DNA from 3 places in the Halobacillus sp. ABR2_026 genome. Region 3 is predicted to be linked to each of the others. Evidence: riboswitches for the same ligand, from Rfam matches in the RefSeq annotation. Region 3 holds a riboswitch; each other region holds the start of a gene.
The links. Region 3 has a riboswitch for S-adenosylmethionine ahead of ACXADE_RS01120 (methionine biosynthesis PLP-dependent protein). Riboswitches for the same ligand answer to the same signal wherever they lie in the genome.
Positions count from the first base shown of each region.

Region 1: linked by a shared signal. The riboswitch ahead of ACXADE_RS09020 (phosphoadenylyl-sulfate reductase) and the one ahead of ACXADE_RS01120 (methionine biosynthesis PLP-dependent protein) in region 3 are both predicted to bind S-adenosylmethionine.
Region 2: linked by a shared signal. The riboswitch ahead of metK (methionine adenosyltransferase) and the one ahead of ACXADE_RS01120 (methionine biosynthesis PLP-dependent protein) in region 3 are both predicted to bind S-adenosylmethionine.

Region 1 is NZ_JBSWTM010000001.1:1,739,589-1,742,851, forward strand. Features, by position in the region: gene ACXADE_RS09015 (sulfite exporter TauE/SafE family protein) at 31-915, opposite strand; SAM riboswitch class I at 1,039-1,135, opposite strand; SAM riboswitch class I at 1,308-1,423, shown strand; gene ACXADE_RS09020 (phosphoadenylyl-sulfate reductase) at 1,508-2,245, shown strand; gene sat (sulfate adenylyltransferase) at 2,260-3,263, shown strand, end outside.
Region 2 is NZ_JBSWTM010000001.1:2,861,984-2,865,246, reverse strand. Features, by position in the region: gene pckA (phosphoenolpyruvate carboxykinase (ATP)) at 1-1,238, opposite strand, end outside; SAM riboswitch class I at 1,687-1,797, shown strand; gene metK (methionine adenosyltransferase) at 2,054-3,250, shown strand.
Region 3 is NZ_JBSWTM010000001.1:195,416-198,678, forward strand. Features, by position in the region: gene metC (cystathionine beta-lyase) at 1-736, opposite strand, end outside; gene ACXADE_RS01120 (methionine biosynthesis PLP-dependent protein) at 733-1,851, opposite strand; SAM riboswitch class I at 1,935-2,045, opposite strand; gene ACXADE_RS01125 (hypothetical protein) at 2,169-2,558, opposite strand; gene ACXADE_RS01130 (hypothetical protein) at 2,613-2,945, opposite strand; gene ACXADE_RS01135 (DUF4385 domain-containing protein) at 3,028-3,263, opposite strand, start outside.

The sequences.
Region 1 (3,263 bases), 1.5 Mb from region 3:
GCACGCAGCCCCGCAGAGGGCTGCTTTTTTTTATGCTTGTTCCTGGATCATCTTAACTTTAAGATGGTTTCTAATGGAATAGATCACAAGGTACAGGTAGCCGCAGACAAGGGATATGTAGATGATGGACATCGTAACGTTGCTCATTTGGATTGGAGTGAGCAACGTTCTCAAATTCGTTAAGATGATGAAGCCTCCAGCCATTACCCCGAGTATCGTGGAGGGAAGATTTTTTACGAGCCAGGCAGCTAAAGGGGCTGCGATTACTCCACCAACGATGAAGGCAAGGACAAGCATCCAACTGAAATGTTTACCACCCAAGAAGATTAAAAAACCAGCTGTAGCTGATATCGTTACCAGAAATTCACTCGTATCTACCGTACCTATGACTTTTCTCGGGACAATCCCTGAACGAGTCAGAAGAACTGGAGTATTGACAGGTCCCCATCCTCCTCCGCCTACACTATCGAGGAAACCACCGACGAAACCGAGCGGAAAGAGGAAGCGTTTATTTAAGGGTGTTTGGGAGGGTTTCTTTGGTTCTTTATGACTAAGGAAAAGAAAACGGATGACGATATAAATTCCTAAAGCGAGAAGCAAGAATGATAAGTACGGACGCACATGCTCACCTGAAATATACGTTAACGCCGCCGCACCGAGAAAGGCACTTACTGCACCTGGAACAGCGATTGTGAGCACAAGGGACCTGTCGATATTACCGAATTTATAATGCGAAAACCCTGAGGCGGCCGTTGTGGCAATTTGTGACATATGGATCGATGCTGATGCGACGGCAGGAGCCAGCCCGTATGAAAGTAGAATAGTCGATGAGCTGAGGCCGAAGCCCATCCCCAATGCCCCATCCATCAATTGAGCAAAGAATCCAATCAATGAGAACGCGGTTAATTTTTGCAAGCGAGTCACTCCTTTATTTTTACACAAAACTTGTTTCACTAACTATAGGTACTTATGCTTATCTGATTACTTGGTTTTAGGCAAAAAAAGAAAACCCCTTCCCAAAGAAGAGGTTTTGTCCTCTCCTTATCTTTCAGGCCCATGCCTGTTGGATTGAGCACCTTTACCAGGTTGCTGCGGGATCATGAGACCAAATTCCTCCCCCGACTCTTCATAAGGATATCGTTTATCGTTTTCAGAATACTTACAAAAGTAACGGACGTATTTTTGTTTGTCAATAGATCTTGAATAAATAAACTGAAAAATAATAATTTTTTAAAAAGGCATTGACATAGAATGAAAAGGAGCATAAGATTTGTATCAACTTGTTTTTCAAAAAACTTCATAATTTTCTCTTATCTAGAGAGGTGGAGGGACTGGCCCTTTGAAGCCTCGGCAACGGGTCTGGACATTTGTTCAGACGCTGTGCCAACTCCAGCGGGTGTATGAACACTTGAAAAGATAAGAAGAGTGGTGCTTATTTCATTATGGATGCCTTTCTTCTTGTCGAGAAGAACAGGCATTTTTTGTTTTGGTTGGAAAGGAGGAAAAGATGAAAGATTATAACGTGACGTATGAACATTTCTCAGGCGATCCTTTTTTTTCAGACATACAGCCTCGTGATGAGCAGAAAGGAGCTTTGGAGGTTATTCAATGGGCTTATGACCAATTTGAAAATATTGTCTATGCATGCAGTCTGGGTGCAGAAGGAGTTGTTCTCCTTGATTTAATTTCCAAAGTTAAAGGGGATGCTGAAATCGTCTTTCTGGATACGGGTCTTCATTTCCAAGAAACATATGAACTGCTTGGCAAGGTGAGGGAGAGGTACCCAGAGATGAAGATTAGGGCCAAAACTCCAGAACTCGATGTAGAAGAGCAGTCCGAACAGTACGGACCTGCTTTGTGGAATCGAAATCCTGACCAATGCTGCTATATCAGAAAAATCAAACCATTGGAAGAAGCATTAGATGGAAAAGAGGCTTGGTTGTCCGGGTTAAGACGAGAGCAGTCCCCAAGCAGGAGCCGTACGAATTTCGTCAACAAAGATGAACGTTTTAAAAACATTAAAGTATGTCCCTTAATTCATTGGACATGGGAAGACATATGGCATTATATCCGAGTAAATAGCTTGGATTACAATGAATTGCATGATCGGAATTATCCAAGTGTCGGCTGTATTCCGTGTACCTCCAAGGCAGCAGGTGATGGAAGATCAGGAAGGTGGCAAGGGTTTAACAAGACGGAGTGTGGCTTACATACCACAGCTCCTGAGCATAAAGATCAATCGTAGAGGAGGAATTATGCATGTCTATTATATCTCCGCATGGAGGAGAGCTTGTAAACAGGTGGAGCAGAAAACCAGATGAACTTCCACAGGATAAGATTGAACTGGATGCCATGGCATTAAGTGACATAGGATTGATTGCGAATGGTGCCTACAGTCCTTTGAAGGGATTTATGAACAAAGAGGATTATGAAGCGGTCCTCGAGCGGATGAGGCTGAATGATGGGACTCCTTGGAGCATTCCAATTACTCTCCCTGTTCCGGAAGAGCAGGCTGCAACGCTCGGGGATTCAGCGCAGCTCGTGTATAACCAAACTGTATACGGAACCATTGCAATATCAGAAGTTTATAAACCTCATAAAATCCAGGAGGCTGAAGCCGTATACTTAACAACAGAGGAAGCTCATCCTGGGGTCAAAAAATTATTGGACCGACCGTCCTGGTACGTGGCAGGTGAGATTGAAGTATACCAAAAGCCCCCATATGAACATGGACGACAGTTTTACTTAGATCCAGCCGAGTCTAGAGAGCTGTTTCAACAACTTGGCTGGCAGAAGGTTGTTGGTTTTCAAACACGCAATCCGGTCCACCGGGCTCATGAATATATTCAAAAAGCGGCTTTGGAGACGGTAGACGGTTTGTTTTTGAATCCGCTTGTCGGAGAAACGAAGAGTGATGATATTCCGAGTGATGTTCGGATGAAGAGTTATCAAGTCCTTTTGGAAAATTATTATCCGGAAAACCGGGTGACTCTAGCTGTATTTAATGCTGCCATGCGGTATGCGGGCCCGCGTGAGGCGGTCTTTCATGCCATTGCCCGGAAAAACTTCGGTTGTTCTCACTTCATCGTTGGTAGAGATCATGCGGGGGTTGGTGATTATTATGGGACTTATGATGCCCAAAAGATTTTCAGCCATTTTGGAAAAGAAGAGCTTGGAATCACCCCGCTCTTTTTCGAGCACAGTTTTTATTGCCGGGCGTGTGAAGCCATGGCTTCCAGTAAAACTTGTCCACACGGAAAAGA
Region 2 (3,263 bases), 2.7 Mb from region 3:
TTCTCTCCCAGCATCTCAGCATAGGTGGAAGGTGGAAGCGGAAGGAAAGGCGATCCGAAGCAGGCGGAGAAAGTAGCCTGTGGTTCTGTAATCCCTCGTTCAGTTCCTGCTAATTTACTTGTGTATCCACTCAGGAAGTGATACATGGCCTGCTCTTTTGTCAATTTACTGATTGGTGGAAGAACACCTGTAGCATCAGCCGTTAAAAAAATAATCGCGTTCGGATGACCTGCGATACTTGGCTGCACGGTGTTGCTGATGTGCTCCAAAGGATAGGCGGCGCGTGTGTTTTCCGTAAGACTCGTATCATGATAATCAGGCCGGTGAGACTGTGGATCGAGCACAACGTTCTCCAATACTGAACCGAAATGAATGGCATCAAAAATTTGCGGTTCTTTTTCTTGAGAAAGGTTGATGCACTTGGCATAACAGCCGCCTTCTATGTTGAAGACGCCATAGTTGGACCAGGCATGCTCATCGTCACCAATCAACCGGCGCTGTTGATCCGCCGATAAAGTTGTCTTCCCGGTTCCTGACAGACCGAAAAATAGAGCGACATCTCCTTCTTTACCTACGTTCGCTGAGCAATGCATTGGTAAAACGTTCTTCTCTGGGAGAATATAGTTCATGACAGAGAAGATGGATTTCTTAATTTCGCCGGCATATTCTGTTCCGCCGATTAGAACGATTCGGTGCTTGAATGAGATCATGATAAACGCTTCTGAGTTTGTTCCATCGACCTGTGGGTCAGCTTTGAAAGTAGGAGCTGATACGACGGTGAACTCTGCTTCATGATCTTCCAGCTCTTCTTCATCGGGCTTAATGAACATTTGCTGAGCGAACAAATTGTGCCATGCGAATTCTGTAAGTACTTGTAAAGGAAGGCGGTATCGTTCATCAGCGCCTGCAAATCCTTTAAAAACGAAGAGTTCTTCCCGATCTTTCAAATAATCTAGTACTTTATGATAAAGTTTTACGAATGTTTGATCGTCAATAGGCTGATTTACAGCGCCCCATTGAACTTTGTCTTTAGTCACATCATCTTTGACGATGAATTTATCTTTTGGAGATCTGCCTGTATAAGTACCTGTTGTTGCTTGGATGGCCCCTTTTTCAGTAAGAGTGCCTTCGTTACGAGATAAGATTCTTTCCACCAAGTGTGGCACTGATAACTGATGGTTCACATGTTCTTGGGCAAGTAAAAGATTCAGTTCAGACATTTGATTAATGGTACTCATATGCGTCGACCCGCCTTTGCAATTAATTATGATCAACCTAATGTGAGATTAGTATAACACATTAAATATATTAGTCCATACTATATGTGAAAAAGCTTACATTTTGTTTATTCAGAAAAATTAAACCATAAAATAGCTGGTTCATTCAACAACCTAGGGGAATTTTAGGACCACAAGAGAAAAAATGTGCTAGTTCTGTCAAAGAATCATTCGTACTTATTTATAAGGGTGAGTTTTACGAATCGTGTTGGTTAACATTCAGCGGGGCTTCTGGAGTGAGTGGTCATTGGAACACTTATACAAGGAAGATTGCCGGTGGCCCGTTAAAGAAAAGTGTTCTAATAATATATGTGCATTTACTTAAAACGTTTACCGGCCTTGTATCCACCGGATGGAATTCAATTGACATTAATTTAGGATTTCGTTACGATAACGAGGAACGGATACTCTCTTATCCAGAGTTGGTGGAGGGACAGGCCCTTTGAAACCCGGCAACCGTCATAAACATGACACGGTGCTAACCTGAAGCAAGGAGTACATGCTCCTTGGACGATAAGAGCGAAAGGAAGCAGCCCCTTTCCTCGATAAGGAAAGGTTTTTTCTTTTTTATAGGCTTTTCTTTAAATGTGAAATCAGATCAGCCTTTAATGAAGAAATGTTTACAGGAAAACCTGTACATGTATTCCTATGATAATGCTCCATTGTTTGTAAAAGAGGCAGCATGCACATATATGAAACTTATAAAAGTTTCTGCACATACTGGTAAAGAGTTCCGTCTAATACTTTGTACTTACAGAAGGAGGAGTTTTTAAGAGATGCCTGCAAACCGCCGGTTATTCACATCAGAATCAGTTACAGAAGGGCACCCGGATAAAATTTGCGACCAGATTTCTGATGCGATATTAGATGAAATATTAAAAAACGACCCCAATGCGAGGGTTGCATGTGAGACAACAGTGACAACGGGACTTGTACTCGTTTCCGGTGAGATTAGTACAAATACTTATGTAGATATTCCTGCCATCGTTCGCCAAACAATTAAAGATATTGGATATACCCGGGCGAAATTTGGATTTGACGCCGACACTTGTGCTGTATTAACGGCTATTGATGAACAATCGCCGGATATAGCAGGCGGCGTGGATGTTGCTCTTGAATCCCGCGAAGGGAAAATGAGTGATGATGAAATAGAAGCGATTGGAGCTGGAGATCAGGGGTTGATGTTCGGATTCGCCAACAATGAAACCAAAGAGTTGATGCCTCTGCCAATCTCCTTAGCTCATAAGTTATCAAAACGTTTATCAGATGTCAGAAACGACGGCACCTTGGATTATCTTCGGCCGGATGGAAAGACTCAGGTGACAGTGGAATATGATGAAAACGACAAGCCTGTCCGTGTAGATACTATCGTTATATCCACTCAACATGCTGAAGAAGTCACACTTCAACAGATTCAGGAAGACTTGAAAAAGCATGTGATCCAACCGATCGTTCCCGAAGGTTATATCGATGAAAAGACGAAATACTTTATCAATCCTACAGGGCGATTTGTTATTGGCGGTCCACAAGGGGATGCGGGTCTTACTGGTAGAAAAATCATAGTCGATACCTACGGTGGATATGCTCGTCACGGAGGCGGCGCATTCAGCGGTAAGGATGCTACGAAAGTGGATCGCTCGGCTGCTTATGCAGCACGTTACGTCGCTAAAAATATCGTAGCTGCAGGGCTGGCGGATTCTGTAGAAGTTCAGCTTGCTTATGCTATCGGTGTGGCTCAACCTGTTTCCATTGCTATCAATACGAATGGAACAGGTACGGTTTCAGAAGAGAAATTAGTAGAAGCTGTCCGTGAATTGTTTGACCTGCGTCCTGCAGGAATCATTAAAATGCTGGACCTGCGCCGTCCGATTTACCGTCAAACAGCTGCTTACGGGCACTTTGGACGGACAGACGTAGAATTCCCTTGGGAACTGACAGACAAAGCCGATGAGTTGAAAGCTCGTTGTAAATAAAAAAAACCGTTCC
Region 3 (3,263 bases):
TCAAGCCGCGAAGCACGAGCCAGCAATCGTGTGCGCCAAGAATGGATCCGAATGAATTTTGCAAAAAGCTTAAACGCCCGGCGATCTCCTTATCTTTCGTAGCGGCCAGACCTGCGACGACATCACTGTGTCCGGCAATGAATTTCGTTGCACTATGAAGGACGAGGTCTGCCCCATTATCAAGGGGACGCTGAAGAGTGGGGGTCATGAACGTATTGTCGACAAAGGTCCAGCATTGGTTTGCTTTTGCCAGTTTTGTGACCGCCTGAATATCTGTAATTTCCAGGGTTGGATTGGACGGTGTTTCTATATAAATGAGTTTGGTATTCGACTGAATAGCGGTCGCCACAGCATGGAGGTCTGTCATATCGACGAACGTGTGGTCAATGCCAAACCGGGTAAGGACATCGTTGATCATCCGGAACGTCCCCCCATAAACATCTTGCGTAATGACGACGTGATCACCTTTGGAAAGAAGCATGAATGCGGTTGAAATGGCAGCCATTCCTGAAGCAAAAGCAAATCCGTCTGTTCCATTTTCAAGTCCGGCAATCGTGTCCTCTAAAGCTTTACGCGTCGGGTTACCAGAACGGCTGTAATCGTAAGTGCCCGGGTGGTCGAAATCCTGCTGGTGAAAGGTGGATGCCTGTTGAATAGGGACGCTGACAGCACCGGAATGGGGATCGAACTTATAATCATTGTGAAGCAGTCTCGTCTGCAAAGAATGGTCAGTCATAGTACAGATTCCTCCTTTGATAACTGGTTGAGGGTGAAATCCAAATCTTCAAGCAGGTCATCGATATGTTCGACTCCGACAGAGAAACGGAGCAGACGGTTGCAAACCCCGTAACGCGTGCGGTTTTCCTCAGGAATATCCGCATGGGTCTGGGTGGCGGGGTAAGTGATGAAACTTTCCACACCTCCGAGGCTCTCGGCGAAGCTAATGACATTCAACTTCCGTAGAAAAGGATCGACCCACGCTTCAGATTGCAATCGGAAAGACACCATACCTCCTTTGCCGGGATAAAAAGTGTCCGTGATGTGCGGATGATTTTCCAAATAGGACACGACAGCTTTTGCATTCGATTCGTGCTGGCGCATCCTTAGCGGAAGGGTCTTCATCCCGCGCATGACCAGCCAAGAATCAAAAGGAGAGAGCACAGCCCCGGTTGTGTTTTGATGAAAAGCAAGTTGTTTACTGATCGTTCTCCCTTTGCTCACCAGAAGACCGGCCAATACATCATTATGACCCGCCAAGTATTTCGTAGCACTGTGGATGACGATATCTGCTCCGTCCAAAATCGGCTGCTGAAGAACAGGTGTATAGAGCGTATTATCTACAAGAAGCAGGAGGTCGTGCGCTTTGGCGATGGCTGAGATTTCCTTGAGATCAGCCGTATGCATCAGTGGGTTGGTCGGTGTTTCGACGTATATCGCTTTCGTGTTTTCGTTCAAGTAGGAGGGAATCGATTCAAGGTTGCTGCTGTCCCAATAATGGAAACGAATCTCAAAGCGCTCCTCCATATGTTCAAATAAGCGGTAGGATCCTCCGTATAAATCTTCAGAAACGATGATTTCATCGCCTCTGTTGAAAAGAGACAATGCGGTTTGTACAGCTGCCATTCCGGAGCTGAAAGCGAACCCGGCTTCTCCGCCTTCAATGTCAGCGATCGAATTTTCAAGAATCTGCCGCGTCGGGTTACCGGTTCGCGCATAATCAAATCCGGTCGATTCCCCAAGTCCCGGATGCCGGTAGGGAGTGGAGAAATAGACGGGCGGGTTGATGGCTCCCGTCGGTTCATCCCGTTGGTTTCCAGTCTGAACGAATTTCGTCTCTGTGTGCGGACACATAACAACACATCCTTTATAGAAATAATCAGGGAAATAAAAAAAAGCCTTCTCTAAGAAGAAGACTTTTGTAGGCACGGTCCTTCTCCTTATCTTTCAAGTTGATGAAACAACTTGCTGGATTTAGCACCTTTCTGGTCGAACCAGTGGTTGCTGAGGCTTCGCAGGGCCAGTCCCTCTGCCTCTCTTGATAAGAAATTCAGTTGTATTTTTTTCTAATTGCTGATTACTCTACACTACTCAGAAAGTTTTGACAATATGATAACGAGAATTTTTCAAATACGTTCGGGGTAGAAGAGGGAGCCCTTCATGAAACAGGATTATAACACAGGGTTTTGAACTCCTGCCTCAATATAAGAACGGACGAGCTCCCAGTTTCCTTCACGTTTTTCAAAGGTATCGAAAAACAGGTTGGAGGTCGGCAAAAGTTCCCCATTCAGACGGACGGATACCCAAAAAGCAGCAAGGTAGCTCTTGTCACTGATTCTGGTAACCGAATGGTCGGTGTAGATCCAGGCCATTTCCTGGTCTTCAAAATGGTCAAAAGCTTGCTTCCATCCTTCAATGGATGCATCGTAAGAATAATCGACAGATTCTCCCTGGCGGATCTCACGGGCAATGAGATCCTTGGAAGTCACGGTCATCAAGTGATTCAAGTCATGCTGACAGGCTTTTTGTTTGTACTTTTCATAAAACGTATGAAAATCCATAACTATTCCTCCTCTGAAGAAATAGTTCAACAGTCGAGCTTGGAATCCTGTAAATTAATGACAAATGCCTAAGTTGTAGAGGATGGTTTTGATTTGCAGCGCAAGGATACCTATCCAGATCACGTGGTTGATCGTGACGATGCTGTATCCTAATGGTTTATTTTGGATCTGTGCTCGTTTTCTATAAAGAATTGCGGTTAAAGGGATGGTTACGAACGTAAAAATAGCGGTCAACCCAAGCAGGCCTTTATAGTCATGTATCCAGATGAAGTCATTGAAGATCGGGATGATAATCGTAGAAGTATATAGGACAGAAAGGAAGTAAACGCCTATGAACCACGAGGCGGTCATGAACAGAAGGTTAATAAGAAGTGGGTATGTTTTCACTAAAGCACTCCTCGTTCGATTAATCCGAGTTTAACACTCGGGTTAATGTTATCCTACGTTCATGGGAGAAGATTGTCAACGATTATCCAAATTGTTTTTGATGGGCTTTCTTTTTCTCCAGGTATTCTTCATCCTCCCGGACAGCGATCCACTTTTCTTCGAAAATCTGGGCGGATTGCGCCTTCTCCTCATCGATGTCCCGGTCATTCACTTCCCCGTCCTTATCATATTTTTTGCCCCCTTTGTAGTTGGCATATCTACGGGCGCGGGTATAGCCCATTTGAAGGAATTTCCTTGCCATATCCATACCGACAAAAT